Regions from separate parts of the Lentibacillus cibarius genome, predicted to be linked through region 1. Evidence: riboswitches for the same ligand, from Rfam matches in the RefSeq annotation. Region 1 holds a riboswitch; the other holds the start of a gene.

Region 1 (7,751 bases):
GTTCTTCGGTTGCTCGGATGGATAAAGAAACTTTGTTATTTTCTTCATCGGCACTTAAGACCTTCACTTTCACTTCATCACCGATTGCCAAGTGCTCATGAACATCCTTAACATAGCCGTGTGTTATTTCGGAAATATGAACAAGACCTTGTGTTTCTTCATCTAAAGCAACAAATGCCCCATATGGCTGAATGCCGGTAACTTTTCCTTCTAAAATCTACCAGTTTCAAACTTATCTCCCATGCTGAACAACTCCTATATTGTATTCGATTCTTTTAACACAATAAGATATTTTAGCATATATTTTGTTTTCGAGCAAAAAATAATGAATAACGCTTCTTTTGTAAAACGAGGGAGGTAAACTGGCATGATTCCGTTACACTCTTTGATGGAAAACAACATATACCCACTTTATGTGCTGGAAGAGAGATTTAGGCCAGGAGGTTCAATTATCCGAACGAATTGGGATTATGAACAATCGATAATTGAATTGATTATTAATGACCAAGGCATACACTATTTAATGCGTATTCCATTTTATGCCGTTCAAGGTTCATTAGATTTTCCGGGGGTAACAATACGGCTAGAGAAGCCGTATTTACTTAATTTTGAATACCCGGAAACGGCAAAAAGCGATGAAAATGATACCTTGGATTTTTCCGTAGCTGATCCCGGTTTGAACCGTGAAACTAGGAAAGTCGGTGAAGCTGTGCTGCGAAAGGTAGAAGAATTGTTACTACCAGGATGAGAGGATGATTAATGTATCATCCTTGTCAAGTTCCATGTCAGGTCGTGGATTCATATGCCACTTGCCATCACGAATTATTCCAAGTAAAAGTTCACCGTTTTCCAGGAAGAACAGTACCGTTTCTTTAAAGGTGTTTCCATCCAACTTATCTGGAAGCGGAATGTGGTTAAATTGTTGATTATTTAGTAGTGTTAACACTGTTTCAAAAGGTTTTGTCTGTTCTTTATGGAAGAGCTCATGGTAAAACAGTGTACTCATAAAATCATTTGAGCTTATAACGGTGTCCGCACCCGCCCGAATGGCATTTTCTACTTGGCTGATGGTTAGAATTTCTGCATTTATTGAGACATCTTGATTGTTCCCACGAACAGCGATGATGGATAAGATGGTGTTAATATCCGCTTTTCGCTCGTCAATGGTAATATCTGACGAAATGAGGACGGCCTCAGCGGCTTTAATATTGGCCTGTATTAATACGGCATCCTCGCTCGGATCTCCATGGATGAAATGAACTGGATAATGACGATAAGGTAATTTGTCCAATGTCCGGTCAATTAGCACGACTTCTTGGTTAGAATCCTTATCGGCAATCATATCTGTTAGCTGTTTAGTTCGCTCATTCCAGCCGATGACTACGATATGGTGGTTACCGTTAAAAGAGACTTTCCCTTCTGAAAGCTTATTCTCATGATTAATAGTGGTTGCGGCGAGCGTCGTAATATAAAATGTCAGCATGCCACCGCCGGAAAGTAGAAGAAGAATGCCAATGATTCTGCCTGGAACAGTAAGTGGAACATAATCACCATAACCGACTGTTGCGCCGGTGATAAACGCCCACCATACACCATCAAAAACGGATGGAAATTGATTTGGCTCGACAAGGTGAATGATAAATCCAAATAGGATCATGAGTACAAAAATAGACAGGAGAAGCCTTACAGCTGCCGGCATACGGAAATAAATATGTTTAAATACTTCGAGATTCACTTTGTTCACCTGCCCATGTTTTTAGTAACGTCAGAAAATATAGACTTAGGAGGACCTTATAAAAAACTATAAAATTTAGCGATATAACTTTTACTTGCAAGGACGCTTCCTTTTGTTCTGTGTTCGTGCCCGGATGTATCATAGCATGACGATAATCCATTAAAATTACACACATAGTATTGGCAAAGGTCCAAAACTTTCATACGCCATAAAAGGTAATTGCAGTCCATACACGGGCGTGATTGACATTTGCTGAAAGATGTTTCCGTCATGATAAGGAAGAGACTGGGAAAAAAACTAAACAAATCAGTTCTAAATACGAACGATATGTGTTTTCCCTGCGCTTATTTCATTAAGCAAAAAACCCGAGTTGATTCAGAAATATCTGAATCGACTCGGGTTTTTCTTTAACTAAAAATCTTCTGTTCCAGTATTACAGATTCAAATTTCTTTTCAAAGTGGTTTTGATGCTTTCATAAACTTCCTGCCAGAAGTCAGTATTGTCACGAAAGGATTTAGTCATAAATCGGCGTATTTCTTTTGACTTTTCCTTATAATCATCGTGATCGCTTGGTGGTAGTTGCTGTCTGGAATGGTCGACGAATTCCTGGATTTCTTCCGCTCTCGGTCCCCATACCGCCACTTCTTTTCCATTGCTATCGATGAAAATGAACTTGGGAATTGATCGTGATGTTCCATTAGTCAAGTATTGATCCATCAGCTCAAGGTTTTCATCTCGGGGTAGGAATTTAACCGGTATGTCAGCCTGTTCAGTGAGACGAAGCAAGATAGGTGTGTTGAGCATCGCATCGCCACACCAGTCCTCCGTGAGCACAATAACGCGAAGGTCATGCGCTGCCAAGTTCCGAATAAACTGCTCATCCTCCGGTAATGTGAAATGGTCGTAAATATGTAGTAAGTTTTCTTTGTTTTTCTGCATCGATTCTATATATGTGTCCGGGTCCATGCCTTGCTCAAACCATTGCTCAAGGGTCATTAGTCGACGCTCCTTTTTTTACCATTTTCTTTCTAAAGTGTACCTGAAGAAGAATATTCTGTAAATTAAAGTGCTTGGTTCGCTTTATATTATCTACAATAGGGCATTTATTCGTGTGGCTACGCGTCGTGGAAAAAATTTGCTATGATTGTATGGAAGAGTATGAGAGGGAGGTTTTTTGATGGAGCAGGCGAACAGGTCGTTTTTAATGGATTTGTTGCATACACCGTCACCGTCAAGTGATGAGGTGGCCATTCAGAAAAAATGGATAAACTATGTAAAGGATTTTGCGGATGAAATCAAGACGGATAATGCCGGCAATGCAATTGGAATTATAAATCCGGATGCTGAATTTAAAGTATTATTGGCAGGTCATTGCGACGAAATTGCACTTGTTATTAACCGCATTGATGATGAGGGATTTCTTCATTTTGATAAAATGGGTGGCATAAATCCAAAGGCTGCTGTTGGAATGAAAGTGACCGTACTTGGGCACAACGCTGAATCAACGGGGGTTATCGGTGTCAATGCACAACACCATGGTGGCCTGAAAAACGATTTCGGATTAGAAGATTTGTTTATTGATTGCGGTTATAAAACAAAGGAAGAAGCGGAGCGGTTTGTACAGATAGGTGATTTGGCTGTTTATAAGACTAATCCAGAGCTTTTAATGGACAGGTATGTATCCGGCCGCGGTCTGGATAATCGGACAGGGGCATTTATTGTTGCTGAAGTTCTGCGGCGGCTTTCAGATAGAGGAAGCGATGTTGGTGTTTATGCGGCCAGTACCGTAAATGAGGAAACAAATATGGGAGGTGCGTATTTTGCTGCTGCCGGTATTAAGCCAACTATGGCCATCGCTTGTGATGTTACATTTGCCACGGATTATCCAGGTGTGAATAAAAATAAACACGGCGATGTTAAACTTGATGGCGGTCCGGTACTGGCAAAAGGCGCTCCCATTAACATTAAAATCAATAAGATGCTCGAAAAAACAGCTAGAAGACGGAATATTCGTGTACAGTATGAACTGACACCACGTATGACAGGGACAGATGCAGACCGTATGCGACTGACCGGTCCCGGTGTTCCCATTTCACTGGTTTCTCTGCCACTCAGGTACATGCACTCACCTGTCGAAACGTCTAGTCTTAAGGATATGGATGAGGAGATAGAATTACTTGTTACTATGCTGTCTGAAATGACGGGTGAAGAAAGTTTAAATCCATTAGATGACTAGATACCTTCAAATTCGGTTGAAGACGTCGTAGAAAGATTAATTTCACAGCTGCAAATGACTTTTCAATGAAAGAAAATTGTAGTATAATACATGTAAAATAACATATCGATTCCATCTTCGGGGCAGGGTGCAATTCCCGACCGACGGTAAGAAGCACTATGCTGTTTTAAGTCCGTGACCCGTCTGCATGAATGCAGCGGTGGACCCGGTGTGAGTCCGGGACCGACAGTTACAGTCTGGATGGGAGAAGATGACGAGCCGGAATTCGGTGCATGCGTGCGTGTACCTTAACTTTCCTGTGACGTGACACCCTAAAGCCCCTAATAGGTTTTAGGGTTTTTTATGATAGGTTTCCGGTTTAACGTTTTGGACCGAAAACCAGACGCGACAGGATACGGCTCACCCTTCATCAGTGTAAGATGCGAATCGGTGAGGATGAAGGAGGAGACGGGTGATGCGACCAACCGCGCAATCATCAAAATTAGTTAAACTTGTTGTCCTGGCATTGCTAGGAACGATTTCTTTGGTGCTATTCTTTTTGAATTTTCCACTGCCATTTTTACCACCATATTTAAAAATAGACTTCAGTGAAGTACCGGCATTGATGGCGGCACTGATATTTTCACCGGTGGCTGGTATTATTGTAGAAGGGATTAAAAATTTGTTATATCTAGTTGTATCCGGTGCCGGCGATCCGATAGGTGTGGCATCAAACTTCTTTGCAGGGGTTATGTTTGTCGTACCAGTAGCTGTACTGTACCATCGGTCAAAAGGTGTCAAGAGTGTGGTTTCAGGGCTGGTAACTGGTACCATTGTTATGGCAATTGGGATGAGCGTTTTAAACTATTACCTGATCTTACCGGCTTATGCTTGGTTTACAGGAGCTCCCGAAATGGCTGCAACCACGGTGAAATGGATAACAGTTTCCGGTGGAGTGCTGCCTTTTAATATGATTAAGGGAGTTATTGTAGGCGTCTTATTTGTACCCGTATTTATTAAAATGAAGGCTTGGATAGAGCAAAAACAGACGAATTTAGCAGCATAAGGAACTTTAAAAAAGCGGGAGTGCCATCATGACACTCCCGCTTTCATTTACTTTTTCTTAGGAACGACGCTAATGGTACAACGGGATATGCACAGAAGTCGGTTATGCTCATCGGTGATCCGCACTTCCCACACCATCGTTTGTCTTCCTTTATGCAAAGGTTCTGCTTTGGCGGTAACAATACCTTCGCGCTTGGATTTGATATGATTGGCATTGATTTCGATGCCAAACACGTCGAACTTTTCGTTATCAATGTTCATATATGCGCCGATACTTGCGGCGGATTCGGCTAATGCGACATTTGCACCTCCGTGCAAGAATCCTGCAGGCTGGTGTGTACGCTCATCAACGGGCATGGTCATGATGACAAGATTTTCATCAAGTAGCTTTGTCTCAATACCGAGTGTTTCCATTAATGTTTCGGAAAAGTCCATGAGATAAGTCCCCTCTCATTACAAATAGGCACTGACCAATAATGAAATGCCAATTAGGAAACCATACATTGTGTTCGTTTTACCTGTGGCAGCCATGGCCGGCATCATTTCTAGCGAGTTCGTCTTGCCGCGGAATTTGCGAATAACGTCAGCTGCCTTAAAAATACTTAAAAATGCCAGGATTGACCACATCGGTAAAATTCCGGTAATCATGTAAATAACGGTTAAGCTGTATGCGGTGATAAATAAAATGGCCAGGAATCTAATGGCATTTTTCCGTCCGAGCAGAATGGCGACTGTTTTCCGCCCATTTTCCTTATCTCCATCAAGATCACGGATGTTATTGGAAAGCATAATTGCCCCGATAAAAATCGCAACCGGTATCGACAGCCAAATGACCGAACTTGTCAGTGTTGATGTTTGAATATAATAGCTGATTCCAATAATGACCGTCCCCATAAAAAATCCGGAGAAAAGCTCGCCGAATGGTGTGTAGGCAATCGGGTACGGACCACCTGTATACAAATAACCGAATAACATACACACGATGCCAATGACAGCAATCCACCAGCTTGATGCCATACAGATATAAACACCTAACAAAATGGCAATGGCAAAAAACGTAATTGCTAATCGAAGCACCGTTCTTGGTGAAATACCATCCCGGACAATCGTACCACCGATGCCGACTGATTTATCATTATCCAACCCCAGAATAAAGTCATAATATTCGTTGAACATATTGGTGGCAGATTGGATAAGGATGGATGCCAAAAGCATAGCTAAAAATAATAATAAGTTAATATGCTCCTCTGTCAGTGCAAACATCGTTCCAACAAATACCGGAACAATAGATGCTGTCAGTGTATGTGGACGTAAGAGACGCCACCACACTTGCAAGCCGCTGCGTTCGTTGAGTGCCTCTTTTATTGAATTATCGTTTGTCGAATTCACGTTTCCCCTCTCCTTTAGTGCTTTGGGATTCAACTTAGCGTTTACTATATCAATACAAGTTTAGGCAATTCGTTAAGGCCTGTCAATTGCCTATCGTCATGAAATCATCACAATTAGACACCAATCCTTGAGGAACTTAATAAAAAAGAATAAAATAGATATGGTAAGTTGAAATGGTGAATGGTATGGAGGATAATAAAAATGATTGAAGTAAAATTAAAATCATTTGAATCGCTGCTTTCAAAAGCAATTACCAAAGCGAAAACAACTGAGTATAATCAATTGGTAAGTATGACAGAAGAAATACATGAAGTTGATCCGGTTCGGTTCTTTGCGTCGGCAAAGACGTTGTCAATGGATCGTGTTTTTTGGACGAGTACATCTGAACAGTTTTCCATTGTCGGCGTTGGTTGTGCTTGGAATATAGAATTAGAGGAGAACCGAACAGAAACAATAGAAAACCACTGGCAGCAATTGGTCGATGAAGCAATAATTGACAACCCTTATCAAGTGCCTGGAACTGGGGTTGTAGGGCTTGGGGGCATGTCATTCGATCCAAGTGTTCGAAAATCTTCGCTATGGAATAAATTTAGTCATCGGTCGTTTCAGGTTCCGAATGTGCTGTTGACTAAGCATAATGCTCGTAATTACTTGACGATTAATCTTCAAGTTAAGGCTAATGATGATTTGCAGGAGCTGACCGAGTGGGTGGAACAAGCTAAAGATATATTAGTGAACAGCTCAGAAAGGTTACCGGAGTGCGCTGGCATCGCCGGACAGCAAGAAATAGCACCTGACAAATGGAAACAAACTGTAAAGCTTGCGGCGGACAAGATAAAAGCACACGATGCACAAAAAATTGTCTTGGCTCGTGAGCTGCGGGTGACAATGACAGATGACGTACAGGTTGCTTCTATTTTAAGAAATTTGTTGGAAACACAGCCGGATAGTTATGTGTTTGCTGTGGAACGTGCAGGCGACTGCTTTGTTGGCGCTTCTCCGGAAAGGTTAGTCAAGCAAGATAACAATCAATTATTTTCGGTTTGTCTTGCCGGAACAGCGCCACGCGGAAAAACGGAAGCAGAAGATCGTGAAATCGGTGAAAACTTACTCCACGATGATAAGAACCGTAGTGAGCACGATTTTGTCGTGAAAATGATCAGACAATCAATGGAAGCGTATTGCGATGCCGTTCATGTCCCGGAAACACCGGTCATTCATCCGTTTAGAAACCTACAGCATTTATACACTCCGGTAACAGCACAATTGAAAAGAGGGTACAGTATTTTTGACATTATCGAAAAATTGCACCCCACACCGGCGCTTGGTGGTGTTCCCCGGGAAGC
Region 2 (7,751 bases), 1.9 Mb from region 1:
ATGGCAACAACGAATCGATCATATAGTCATGCACCCTATTTGGGGCATTCCGATTTTTATGGTAGTCATGTTTTTTGTTTTTCAGATTACATTCACCTGGATTGGAGATCCCATGTCTGATCTACTGGATGAATTTTTTAGTGGTACATTGAGTGATTGGATTAGTCAAGGATTATTATTTCTAGGGGCGTCGTCTTTTGTTCATGATTTGATTATCGATGGAATTGTTGCAGGTGTTGGTGGTGTACTTGTCTTTGTACCACAGATTTTCGCGCTGTTTTTCTGTATATCATTACTAGAGGATTCCGGCTATATGACACGAATTGCCGTTATTATGGACCGGATAATGGAGTACTTTGGATTAAATGGTAAGTCCTTCATTCCAATGATTATCAGTTTTGGATGTAATGTACCAGGTATTATGGCAGCACGTACTATCGAACAACGGAAAGAGCGTTTGTTAACTATACTTGTGGCACCTTTTATGTCATGCTCAGCTCGTTTACCTGTTTATGCGCTGTTTATTGGAGCATTTTTTGTAAAGTATCAAGGTCTTATTGTATTTTCATTATATTTTTTAGGAATTTTACTTGCTCTGATAACGGTGAAGATCATTTCAATGACTGTGATGCGTCACGAAAAGTCGATGTTTTTTGTTGATCTGCCAGTGTATCATTTGCCACACGCAAAAACGCTGTGGCGCAGTACATGGGAAAAAGGGAAAGGATTTATCCGAAAAGCAGGAACAATTATATTCGCCGGTTCTGTATTTATTTGGTTAATGACATACGCTGGTCCAGGTGGTTTGGACGTTGATATGGATACTAGCTTTATGGCAATGATTGGTGGTGTTATTGCGCCCATTTTGTCGCCACTAGGATTTGGGACGTGGCAAGCAGCGTCATCGTTAATCACAGGTTTTTTGGCAAAAGAAGTGGTAGTGTCAGCGATGTCTATCATTTATGCGGTGACAGAAGGTGAATTAGGTACGATGCTTAGTCACTTTTTTACCCCTGTTTCAGCATATTCATTTATGGTTTTTGTATTGCTTTACGTACCATGCTTAGCAACAGTTGCGGCAATTTTACGGGAAACGAAATCAGTTAAGTGGACAATTTTTGCGATTGTTTACCCACTTGTCGCAGCATATATCATAACATGGTTGATTTACCGGATTGGTTTAGCATTTTTTTAAATTGAAAAATCCCGGGGGGTTATTCCTTTGATAAATATTTTGATTATCGCATTGGTTTTTGGCTATGGTGGATATACGCTATTTCGACACATTAAAAAGGGTTCAAAAGGTAAATGTGGCGCTTGTGACCTAAAAGAATCTTGTTCTAAAGAGACGTGTGAGCGATAAGGCAGTTGAATGGAGAAAACTGAATAAACAAGTTAAATAGCATACTAAATAGGTATGCTATTTTTGTGTTACATAAAAAGTCTTGAATAAAGCTGATGAGTGCCCAAATGCCGTAAAGATTCCCAGAAAAGGGCACTCATGATGCGGATGAGCGCCCGACTGCCGTAGAGATTCCCGAAAAAGGGCACTCATGATGCTGATGAGCGGATAAATAATATGGATCCCGAAGCGTATGCGGAAGATCTTCAACGACATTTGCTCGCCGAAAAGGTTGTCCAGTATTGTTTATAACGTCAGAAAGTAGCATTTGGAATGCATAGGAGCAGAAAACAACTATTAGCAATTCTTTCTGCTTACGTAAACTGTGTTAACATTGTATAATAAATAGGAAAGTGTTTTAGTATAACGTTTAAAGGATGATCAAATGAGCAGACAAATTATTACCTCATCAAATATAAATCAAACCGATTTTGTTTCGAATAAGCAAAGCGGGAAAACACTCGCTGCTGATTTGAAGTCCCTATTTAAATTTCCTGTTTTGATTGCCAATGCGGTTCCGATTTTTGCTGGCTTCTGGCTAGCAGTTTATTTTACTGGTGCTTCGTTTGCAGCGAACGCTGGGACATTTTTACTGACGATTATTGGCAGTACGCTAGTGATGGCTGGGGCGCTTGTGATCAACAACTGGTACGATGTTGATATCGATACGGTAATGAGTAGAACGAAATCCCGTCCAACCGTAACTGGAACGATACCACTAAGGGCGGTATTGTGGATTGGAATCACAGCGAGTGCAGTAGGCTTTATTCTAATGATGTTTACGACGGCCGCGGCTGTGCAGTATACGTTTGTTGGTTGGTTTGTGTATGTAGTGCCATACACTATGTGGTCCAAACGCCGGTATACATTGAACACGGTAATCGGCAGTATTTCTGGTGCGGTGACACCGTTAATTGGCTGGGCCGCACTTGCGCCAGTGTCGCACATTGTACCCATCATTTTGGCACTTATTATTTTCATTTGGCAGATGCCGCATACGTTTGCCATCGCCATTCGTAAATATGATGAATACAAGGCGGCGGATGTAAAAATGCTACCAGTCGTTCACGGCATGGAAATCACGAAAAGGCAAATGGCCATTTATATTGCCTGCCTTCTGCCGCTGCCTTTTTACCTATTTTCGCTAGGTACAGCATTTGTTGTCATTGCAACCGTGCTTAATGTCGCTTATTTAGCACTGGCAATAAGCGGGCTGTTTGTCAAAGATGATATGAAATGGGCGCGTAAAATGTTTCTCGTGTCGGTCAACTATTTGATGATCATCTTTGTTATGGCGATAGTTGTAACATTGCCATGGGGCGGATAAAAGCCGGGGGAGATTATTTTTTGCTTGAGACGGGAAAACTTCTCGTAAACAAAAAATTACTGTCAAAATTGTAAGGAGGCTGGTTATGATGGACATTAAAAAAGGTAACGGCAAATTCTACATCGGGGATGATGAACAAAATCCAACGGCGGAGATTACTTTTAAGCCGATTGGGGACGATAAGCTGGATGTGGATCATACGTATGTATCCGAGGAACTACGTGGTCAGGGAATTGCCGGTAAACTCACAGAAAAAATGGTGTCCTTTGCAAGAGAGGAAGGAAAGAAAATTAAACCGACGTGTCCGTATGTAGTGGATAAGATGGAACAAACACCGGAATATCAGGACGTGCTGGCTAACTAACGGCCGTCGCTTTGAAACACTCAGTATAACGCCAGGGTTACGTGCCCTGGCGTTTTTTCGTAACGTCAAAAGGTATAAATTTTGGAAGACCTTATAAGAAAAGCTTCGGCACTCGCTATAAACGCGAGACGAATGCCGAGGTTTTCTAATATAATGGCCATGAAAGGAAAAAGAGGGATATCCATGCAAAAAACGATGAAAACAATCTATGAAACCATGATGATTTTCCTAGTAATGCTAACCATTGTAACTATATGGACGGATGACACCTATAATGCAACGATCAGCTGGGTGGTGTGGGTAGTGTTTTTTATCGACTTTAATGTACGTTTCCTAACATCCCAAGCGAAATGGGCGTTTATCAAGCAAAATCCATTTCTTTTCATTGCCATTATCCCATTTGATCAGTTTTTTCAAATGGCTAGAATTGTCCGCATCATCTATTTGTTCAGGATTAAAACGATTACCAAGTACTATGTCGTTCCCTTTGTTGAAAAACTACAATTCAGTCCAAATCACTTATCCTGTTATTTGTTCTCGTTTTACTATGTACGGAAATGGTGATTATCCGGGCGGTAGAGACATCTGTTGGAAGCTTTTTGGAAGCAGCAATGGTTGTGTTTGGTTATTTACTCTTTTTTGGGCACCAAGTATTTGAGATTGAACAGGCTATCTCCATCTGGGCACTGACCTCCACCTCCGTCCTTGGTATTGCAATGCAGGGACTGGCACTGCAATGGGCATTTGCTAAAATAGATGCATTTTTCCAGCGGTTTAAAGATGAACAATCGCCGGAAGCGGAAGAACAGTTAGAATTTAAAGTGAAACAGTGGTAGATACATTGAAAACGCGAGAGTTCGAGGCGGAAACGCCAAAGTTTGGAACGAAACCGCCAGAATTTGGAGCGAAATCACCAGAATCACGTTCGGCACCGCTAGATTTATTTTTCCAGCGGTGCCTTTTCCACAACGCGTTCTTTACGTCCTTCTGTTGTTTCCGCATTGCGGAGCGAGCTGATGACCGCTTCTTCTGTCGCCTCCACGACAGCTTGAAAAAGTCCATTCATTACGGGATAATCGTCACGAAGAAATGACATGCTCTCTAAATGCGAATCAGATTGATGATGATACGTATTGGCTGTAGAAAAGGCTATAGCAACGTCCCCGCTTCCATGACCAATGTGGCTGCCGGTCCTGCCAAGTCCCGCGGCACAACGTTTAGCAAGCCGCTGTAGCTGCCGGTCGTAAAGGGGTGCATCTGTAGCAATGATCATCATGATAGATCCATCCGGGGTGTCTAGCTGAACCCGGCTGAAATCGGCGAAAAGTGCTTCTTCCCGTTTGCCGAAATTACTAAGTACGAGACAGCCGACGGTATAGCCTTCAACGATACGTGAGGATGTTCCAATCCCACCCTTATACCCAAAGCAGACCATTCCTTTGCCCGCGCCAACCGCACCTTCTTCCACCGGACCAACTGATGCGGATTGGATCGCCTCTATGGCATGTTCTGGTTTGACCGCCTGCATCCGCATGGTGTTTAAATAGCTATCATTGCATTCGCCAACGACAATATTTAAGGAACTTTCTGTATCACCAATCGCTAGGTCTTGTTCAAGCATATAGGTGAGTGTCCCTTGCAAAACCGCACCAACACTGAATGTATTCGTAAGCATAATCGGTGATTCCAGCAAACCAAGCTCGTCCACTTGTACAAGGCCGGCTGTTTTTCCGTAGCCATTAATCACTGCGCTGCCTGCTCGGACCTTTTGCCGAAATAGATTACCGTCATGGGGAAGGATCGCAGTAACTCCGGTACATATCGTATCCTCGTTATTCACTTTTTTGTATAGCGTTACATGACCGACTTGAACCCCGGCAACATCAGTAATTCCGTTCATGTATCCTTTTTCCAATTGCATGTCGCTGCCCCTTTCTTCTAGAAATCTATCTGTATTATAGCAGACTAACCCCTAGTATTTAATTGAATAGATCAGACCGGCGAAGGTATTATTTTAAGTAATTCCCAAATATAATTATTGACTAAATCCGTCCAAATGAGGTACATTTAATAATAATCAGTCAAAATAAAATAATGGAACATATAAGATATTCCTTCGGGGCAGGGTGAAAGTCCCTACCGACGGTGATGAGGCACAGCTTCAAAGTCCGTGACCCGTGCGGTTATGATTAAAACCAAGCGGTGGACCTGGTGTGAGTCCGGGACCGACAGTGATAGTCTGGATGGGAGAAGGAATTTTTTAGCTGGTATGCAACTGGACTGCATGCAGGTAAACGGTATCGTTACTTGTGTGGCTGTTTTGTTATATGATACATACCTGAAAAAATTCTGCTCGTCTACCTCTGAAGGGAAATCTCAGGGGTTTTTTTATGCACTGAATTTATATAAACATAAGAAACAGGACTGCTTTCAATTGATCGTGGAGGTGTACGGTGTGAATGATGAATACTATATGGAATTTGCTTTAAACCTGGCAAGGTCTGCCACGGGGCAAACTAGTCCTAATCCCCCGGTTGGCGCAGTTGTCGTCAAAAACGGTGAAATTCTTGGAATGGGAGCACATTTGAAGGCAGGAGAGGCCCACGCCGAAGTACACGCGCTACAGATGGCGGGTGATAAGGCGAAAGGGGCAGATATTTATGTCACGCTCGAACCGTGCAGTCACCACGGAAAAACACCGCCGTGTGCTGATTTGCTTGTGGAAGCTGGAATCAGGCGTGCAGTCATTGCGGTTATGGACCCGAATGAAAAAGTCGCCGGGCGTGGTATTGACAAGCTGCGTATGGCGGGCATTGATGTGAAGCTTGGCGTGCTGGAAAAAGAAGCTGCGAAGGTCAATCGTACATTTTTTCATTACACACAGACCGGAAAGCCATTTGTAACCTTAAAGACAGCAGTCAGCCTTGATGGGAAAACCGCGACACATACCGGGGACAGCAAGTGGATTACTGGTGAGGCGGCACGTATGGATGTGCACCAATATCGTCATACGCATGATGCTATTTTAGTCGGGGTAAATACGGTGCTCGCGGATAATCCGAGCCTGACTTCCCGCTTGCCAAACGGCGCGAAAAATCCGCTCCGTATCATACTTGATTCAACCCTACGCACACCACTTACGTCCAGTGTTGTGACCGATCAAAAAGCAGAGACCTGGATCATTACCGGAAATCAGGTAGGAGCTGCAGCGATCCCCCCTTATGAAAAACTTGGGGTGACCGTAATTTCACTTCCGGCAATTGATCCGGATACCATCCTGCGTTATTTGGGACACCACGGCATCATGTCATTGTTTGTTGAAGGCGGATCAGCAGTCCACGGATCTTTTCTTATGGGGGGTCACATCAATCAGCTTGTTCAGTACATAGCACCAAAACTGATTGGTGGGAAAGATGCGCCTGGTGTTATTGGAGGTAAGGGATTTAACGCTATGAACGATGTTTTGCCGATGGTCATCAAGTCAGTGGAAACGATTGATGAAGATATAAAATTGATTGCTGAACCACAGGAGGAAGATACACATGTTTACCGGGATTGTTGAGGAAATAGGAAGAATCAGGCAACTGGAGGAGGTTTCTAAGACGGCGGTACGGCTGACCATCGAAGCGGCGGTTGTACTGGATGATGTACAAATCGGAGACAGCATTGCGGTTAATGGTATATGCCTGACGGTTACCGATGCAGACGATGATGCTTTTGCAGTGGATGTTATGCCGGAAACGATCAAAGCCTCTTCACTTCGCACACTGGAGGAAGGATCTTCAGTGAATCTCGAACGGTCTATGCCGGCAAATGGCAGGTTCGGCGGTCATTTCGTCACTGGTCATGTGGACGGGACGGGAACGATCGTCGGAAAAACAAAGCAGGAAAATGCGGTCTATTATACAGTCGACATTCCACCGGAGCTTACCGACTACTTTATCGTGAAAGGTTCGGTGGCAGTCGATGGTGTCAGCTTGACGGTGTTCGGAATCAGTGGTAATGAAGTGACGCTGTCGCTCATTCCACATACCGTTTCACAAACCGTACTAGGTAACAAAGTTGAAGGGGATTGTGTCAATGTAGAATGTGATGTGCTGGCCAAACATGTTCATCATTTGGTAGGCAAACAGCACAAACAAAATTAAAAATAAACGAAGGAAGTGGACAACATGTTTCATACAATTGAGGAAGCAATTCATGATTTAAAAGAAGGAAGACCAGTCATTGTCGTTGATGATGAAAACCGGGAAAATGAGGGTGATCTGGTTGCGCTGTCGGAAAAGGCCACGCCCGATGTGATTAATTTTATGATCACGCATGCAAAAGGACTTGTCTGTACATCCATCAAACCGGATCTGGCAAAGAAATTAAAACTCCCACTCATGTCAAATGATAGCAGCGATCCATTTGAGACAGCATTTACTGTCAGCATTGATCATCGGGAAACAGCGACAGGCATCAGTACGGAGGATCGATCAAAGACGATTCGCGCATTAACTCACCCCGATACGGTGGCGGCAGATTTTAAACGGCCAGGTCATGTTTTTCCACTCATTGCCAAGGGTGGGGGAGTGTTAGAGCGCCCGGGTCATACGGAAGCATCTGCTGATTTGGCTGCATTATGCGGCGCATTCCCATCAGGGTTTATCTGTGAG

What was found. A riboswitch is a leader RNA that binds a small molecule or an ion and turns the genes downstream of it on or off. The one in region 1 is predicted to bind FMN.
Region 2: linked by a shared signal. The riboswitch ahead of ribD (bifunctional diaminohydroxyphosphoribosylaminopyrimidine deaminase/5-amino-6-(5-phosphoribosylamino)uracil reductase RibD) and the one ahead of FFL34_RS03275 (ECF transporter S component) in region 1 are both predicted to bind FMN.

The regions. Positions count from the first base shown of each region.
Region 1 is NZ_VCIA01000001.1:647,649-655,399, reverse strand. It holds partial or broken gene yugI (S1 domain-containing post-transcriptional regulator GSP13) at 1-243, opposite strand, end outside; gene FFL34_RS03295 (YugN family protein) at 368-748, shown strand; gene FFL34_RS03290 (potassium channel family protein) at 737-1,735, opposite strand; gene FFL34_RS03285 (thioredoxin family protein) at 2,169-2,732, opposite strand; gene FFL34_RS03280 (M20/M25/M40 family metallo-hydrolase) at 2,914-3,972, shown strand; FMN riboswitch at 4,082-4,228, shown strand; gene FFL34_RS03275 (ECF transporter S component) at 4,427-5,017, shown strand; gene FFL34_RS03270 (hotdog fold thioesterase) at 5,065-5,451, opposite strand; gene FFL34_RS03265 (1,4-dihydroxy-2-naphthoate polyprenyltransferase) at 5,470-6,405, opposite strand; gene FFL34_RS03260 (isochorismate synthase) at 6,607-7,751, shown strand, end outside.
Region 2 is NZ_VCIA01000001.1:2,518,851-2,526,601, forward strand. It holds gene feoB (ferrous iron transport protein B) at 1-1,195, shown strand, start outside; gene FFL34_RS12355 (FeoB-associated Cys-rich membrane protein) at 1,235-1,363, shown strand; gene cyoE (heme o synthase) at 1,788-2,729, shown strand; gene FFL34_RS12365 (GNAT family N-acetyltransferase) at 2,815-3,093, shown strand; gene FFL34_RS18660 (hypothetical protein) at 3,277-3,657, shown strand; gene FFL34_RS18665 (hypothetical protein) at 3,651-3,929, shown strand; gene FFL34_RS12375 (DmpA family aminopeptidase) at 4,034-5,014, opposite strand; FMN riboswitch at 5,202-5,352, shown strand; gene ribD (bifunctional diaminohydroxyphosphoribosylaminopyrimidine deaminase/5-amino-6-(5-phosphoribosylamino)uracil reductase RibD) at 5,549-6,655, shown strand; gene FFL34_RS12385 (riboflavin synthase) at 6,636-7,241, shown strand; gene FFL34_RS12390 (bifunctional 3,4-dihydroxy-2-butanone-4-phosphate synthase/GTP cyclohydrolase II) at 7,266-7,751, shown strand, end outside.